Regions from separate parts of the Bacillus sp. ISL-75 genome, predicted to be linked through region 2. Evidence: a T-box and tRNA genes for the amino acid it is inferred to sense, from the RefSeq annotation. Region 2 holds a T-box; the other holds one or more tRNA genes.
What was found. The T-box of region 2 lies ahead of thrS (threonine--tRNA ligase). A T-box ahead of a tRNA ligase gene usually reads a tRNA of that ligase, here a tRNA-Thr.

Region 1: it has a tRNA-Thr gene. The T-box ahead of thrS (threonine--tRNA ligase) is inferred to sense a tRNA for this amino acid. The anticodon was not compared.

Annotation. Positions count from the first base shown of each region.
Region 1 covers NZ_JAGGQX010000044.1:66-2,527, reverse strand. Annotated here, with positions in the region: tRNA gene J7E63_RS18025 (tRNA-Gly) at 1-12, opposite strand, end outside; tRNA gene J7E63_RS18020 (tRNA-Leu) at 517-598, opposite strand; tRNA gene J7E63_RS18015 (tRNA-Leu) at 626-711, opposite strand; tRNA gene J7E63_RS18010 (tRNA-Cys) at 756-829, opposite strand; tRNA gene J7E63_RS18005 (tRNA-Gly) at 839-913, opposite strand; tRNA gene J7E63_RS18000 (tRNA-Gln) at 918-992, opposite strand; tRNA gene J7E63_RS17995 (tRNA-His) at 1,011-1,086, opposite strand; tRNA gene J7E63_RS17990 (tRNA-Trp) at 1,098-1,171, opposite strand; tRNA gene J7E63_RS17985 (tRNA-Tyr) at 1,177-1,261, opposite strand; tRNA gene J7E63_RS17980 (tRNA-Thr) at 1,288-1,363, opposite strand; tRNA gene J7E63_RS17975 (tRNA-Phe) at 1,532-1,607, opposite strand; tRNA gene J7E63_RS17970 (tRNA-Asp) at 1,630-1,706, opposite strand; tRNA gene J7E63_RS17965 (tRNA-Met) at 1,709-1,782, opposite strand; tRNA gene J7E63_RS17960 (tRNA-Val) at 1,823-1,898, opposite strand; tRNA gene J7E63_RS17955 (tRNA-Glu) at 1,908-1,982, opposite strand; tRNA gene J7E63_RS17950 (tRNA-Ser) at 2,002-2,093, opposite strand; tRNA gene J7E63_RS17945 (tRNA-Asn) at 2,098-2,172, opposite strand; rRNA gene rrf (5S ribosomal RNA) at 2,328-2,444, opposite strand.
Region 2 covers NZ_JAGGQX010000019.1:59,096-61,557, forward strand. Annotated here, with positions in the region: gene ytxC (sporulation protein YtxC) at 1-564, shown strand, start outside; T-box leader at 661-908, shown strand; gene thrS (threonine--tRNA ligase) at 995-2,462, shown strand, end outside.

The DNA.
Region 1 (2,462 bases), on a different contig from region 2:
AACTACACCCGCATTAATATGTGACAATTTTTTGAATCATCAACTGACCTTTTCTATATTACACACTATTTTTAGTATCGTCAAGGGAAAAATGCAAATTTTGTCGAATTTATTTAAGAGTGGTGCATTATTTTGGGAAAGAAACAAGAATTTTAGTTTGACAGTCTTCATAAAAGATTATGGAGATTATGGATTATACCATTAGTGTGTTTTCGTCAATAATGATGTAATTATAAAGGAGATGCTCATTAAAATTGATATTTTGTGTAAAATTACACTTAATTATCTGGAATTTTTTGATTGATTTAACGATTTACTATTCAATGGGCGAATTTTTGAGTTTTATGAGCGAATCTTGGTTTTTAATGTGCGAATTTCGAACTTTTATGGGCGATTCTAGTGTTTTTATGGGCGAATTTTATGAGCAACAATCTTTTAGAAAAGAACAAAATAAAATTTAGTCAAAAAAAAGTTGCTCATATTTTTATGAGCAACTTTCTTATTAAAACAAATTGATACCGGTGATCGGGGTCGAACCGATACTCCTCACGGAACACGATTTTGAGTCGTGCGCGTCTGCCAATTCCGCCACACCGGCGCGTATAAAATTGTTTTGATAAAGCAATGCCGAGGACCGGAATCGAACCGGTACGGTAGTCACCTACCGCAGGATTTTAAGTCCTGTGCGTCTGCCAGTTCCGCCACCCCGGCAAAATCTAATTACCTGTTTTAATCCATACCTAGCAAATGTTTTATGGAGGCGGCAACCGGATTCGAACCGGTGGTAAAGGTTTTGCAGACCTCTGCCTTACCACTTGGCTATGCCGCCATATACATTTGGAGCGGAAGACGGGATTCGAACCCGCGACCCCCACCTTGGCAAGGTGATGTTCTACCACTGAACTACTTCCGCAAATTGGCTGGGCTAGCTGGATTTGAACCAACGCATGTCGCAGTCAAAGTGCGATGCCTTACCGCTTGGCTATAGCCCAATGTTTTAATTAATATTATGGGGCGACTGATGGGAATCGAACCCACGAATGCCTGAACCACAATCAGGTGCGTTAACCACTTCGCCACAATCGCCACAATATAATTGGCAGGGGTAGTAGGAATTGAACCCACACCAAAGGTTTTGGAGACCTTCGTTCTACCTTTAAACTATACCCCTATAAATGGTGGAGGGGGACGGATTCGAACCGCCGAACCCGGAGGGAGCGGATTTACAGTCCGCCGCGTTTAGCCACTTCGCTACCCCTCCACATATTATATTCACTGAGTAATTTCTGGTGCCGGCGAGAGGACTTGAACCCCCAACCTACTGATTACAAGTCAGTTGCTCTACCAATTGAGCTACCCCGGCGTAAAGTTTGGTATATTATTTGATTTATCCACGCTGTCCTAGTTATCGTCATCCTGACCTCAGGAAGTTTATACAAGCAGCAACTCGGTCAGTATGCTGAAGATAATTCAGGAAGCATATTCGGTCGTGCTCTACCAATTGAGCTACCCGGCAAGTTTTTAATATAAATGGTGGCTCAGGACGGAATCGAACCGCCGACACAAGGATTTTCAGTCCTTTGCTCTACCGACTGAGCTACTGAGCCATAATAGTTTGCCAAATGAAAATGGCGGTCTGGACGGGACTCGAACCCGCGACCTCCTGCGTGACAGGCAGGCATTCTAACCAACTGAACTACCAGACCAATTGCGGGGACAGGATTTGAACCTGCGACCTTCGGGTTATGAGCCCGACGAGCTACCGGACTGCTCCCCCCCGCGACAATAATAATAATAATAATAATAATCTAATTTGAAAATATGGTGGAGGATGACGGGCTCGAACCGCCGACCCTCTGCTTGTAAGGCAGATGCTCTCCCAGCTGAGCTAATCCTCCACAAATCAATGGTGACCCCTACGGGACTCGAACCCGTGTTACCTCCGTGAAAGGGAGGTGTCTTAACCGCTTGACCAAGGGGCCATATCTTTTAAAGAAATTATGGCGGAGAGCAAGGGATTTGAACCCTTGAGACAGGGTTACCCGCCTACACGATTTCCAATCGTGCTCCTTCGGCCACTCGGACAGCTCTCCATAATGGCTCCGCAGGTAGGACTCGAACCTACGACCGATCGGTTAACAGCCGATAGCTCTACCACTGAGCTACTGCGGAATAATTAAAATTGTTACCTAATTCTAGCTATGTTACAACCATGTCCCCGCCTCAGTAAGTAACGCAAGAAGCGACTCGGCGTGTACAACTCGCAGCATATTCATGAAGCTTTGCTCGTCTCTACCACTGAGCTACTGCGGAATAATAGTATTACAGCCTGGCAACGTCCTACTCTCACAGGGACGCGTGTCCCAACTACCATCGGCGCTGAGAAGCTTAACTTCCGTGTTCGGTATGGGAACGGGTGTGACCTTCTCGCCATAATTGCCAGACCATTTATTCGACACTAT
Region 2 (2,462 bases):
GATCTGATTGTCTTTTTGAAGGATTCAAATGAAGAGCCTAATATTAGAGCAGCCATCGAGTATATCTTTCAGGATGATATTTCTTTTTCGTTTGACTCCTTCCATAAATTTCGTTTGCGGCCATACCTCCAGTTACTGGAAGGTTATGTTGAGATTGCCATTGATGAATATAAAATGGAGCAGGAGTATCAAATGTTTGTGCAAATGCTCAGGGACTTTTTACTGAACAGGGAACCAAAAATGGACGTTCTTCATTTATTGTTTGACGAGGAAATTACTTTTTATAACGACCAGTTTGTAGAGATGAAAAGAGCTGAATTAATTAGATTGATTGACCGAAAGTTACTTGTTAATCATCCTGTTTATGTCGATTCTGCTTCCATTGCACCACTTTTATCGCTTGCGCCTACAACTATTTTTCTGTATACAAAAGACCCAGAAGAACCCTTAGTTCGCACAATCAAAAACATCTTTGAAGAAAGAGTAACTGTGAAATCGTTTGCGTCCCTCCGTGAAGTTAAAAAATGGGCGGCAGATAATAATTCTTCGGAGAACCATGCTTGAGATACAGGAATTTTTGTAATAATTTGTTTTTGTAGGTTGATGTCCCTTGATTTTTAGGGAATTAGTCATTATAATAACGTACATAGAATATTCATAGCAAAAGTAATGATAAGGATAACAGTATTTTTTACGGTTTCTAGAGAGGGAGGACAGGGCTGAAAGCCTCCTAACACGAAAATAATACTTACCACCTTTAAACTTCAGCAGTGAACACTTCATGTTTCCATGAAGTCAGTAATTGTTGACGGCCACAGCCGTTAACTGACCAAAGTCATTTTCAATGTGTGTCATTCGAAAATGAAAAATTGGGTGGAACCACGTGTTTATCAAAACTCGTCCCTATTCCAGGGACGGGTTTTTTTATTTTTCAAAAGCGAATTTTCTGGGTAAAAATGACCCGAAGACGCTTCATTACAAAGGAGGAATTACCATGTCAGACGTTGTTAAGATTTCGTTTCCAGATGGGGCAGTAAAGGAGTTCCCACGTGGAACAACAACGGAAGATATCGCCGCTTCCATCAGCCCCGGCCTAAAGAAAAAAGCGATTGCCGGTAAATGGAACGGTCAACTTTATGATCTTCGCCGTCCAATTAATGAAGACGGTTCAATAGAAATCGTCGTCCCTGATTCCGTAGACGCATTAGAGGTTTTACGGCACAGTACAGCACACTTAATGGCACAGGCTGTTAAAAGGCTTTATCCTGGGGTGAATTTAGGAGTAGGTCCTGTTATTGAGGGTGGTTTTTATTATGATATGGACCTTGAGGAATCATTAACTCCAGAAGATCTGCCAAGGATTGAAAAAGAAATGGCGAAAATCGTCAATGAAAATATTGAAATTGTTCGCAAGGAAGTAAGCCGTGCGGATGCTGTTCAGCTATTTAAAGAAGCGGGTGACCCTTACAAGCTGGAACTAATCGAGGCGATTCCTGATGAGGAAACAGTGACAATCTATGAGCAAGGTGACTTTTTTGACCTTTGCCGTGGTGTCCATGTTCCATCGACAGGAAAAATTAAAGAATTTAAATTGTTAAGCATTGCGGGTGCATACTGGCGCGGTGACAGCAAAAATAAAATGTTACAGCGTATTTACGGAACAGCCTTTTTTAAGAAAGAGGATTTAGCTGAGCATCTTCGCTTGCTTGAAGAAGCGAAAGAACGTGACCACCGTAAAATTGGAAAAGAGTTAAACCTTTTCACTAGTAACCAATTGGTAGGACAGGGATTACCGTTATGGCTTCCGAAAGGCGCAACAATTCGTCGTGTGGTTGAACGTTATATTGTTGATAAAGAACAACGTCTGGGTTATGACCATGTGTACACTCCGGTCATGGGCAGTGTTGATTTATATAAGACTTCAGGTCACTGGGATCATTACCAGGAAGATATGTTCCCGATCATGGAAATGGACAATGAACAATTGGTTCTTCGTCCAATGAACTGTCCACATCATATGATGGTGTACAAGAACAGCATTCACAGCTATCGTGAACTTCCAATCCGAATTGCCGAACTTGGAACAATGCATCGCTATGAAATGTCTGGTGCCCTTTCAGGACTACAGCGTGTTCGTGGAATGACTTTAAATGATGCACATATTTTTGTTCGTCCTGACCAAATTAAAGATGAATTCAAACGGGTTGTTAACCTAATCTTAGCGGTCTATAAAGACTTTGATATTAATGACTATTCCTTCCGTTTATCTTACCGTGACCCGCAAGATACTGAAAAGTATTTTGACGATGACGCGATGTGGGAAAAAGCACAATCGATGCTGAAGGATGCCATGGATGATCTTGGTCTTAACTACTATGAGGCAGAAGGAGAAGCAGCATTCTACGGTCCTAAGCTTGACGTTCAAGTTAAGACAGCTCTAGGGAAAGAAGAAACACTTTCCA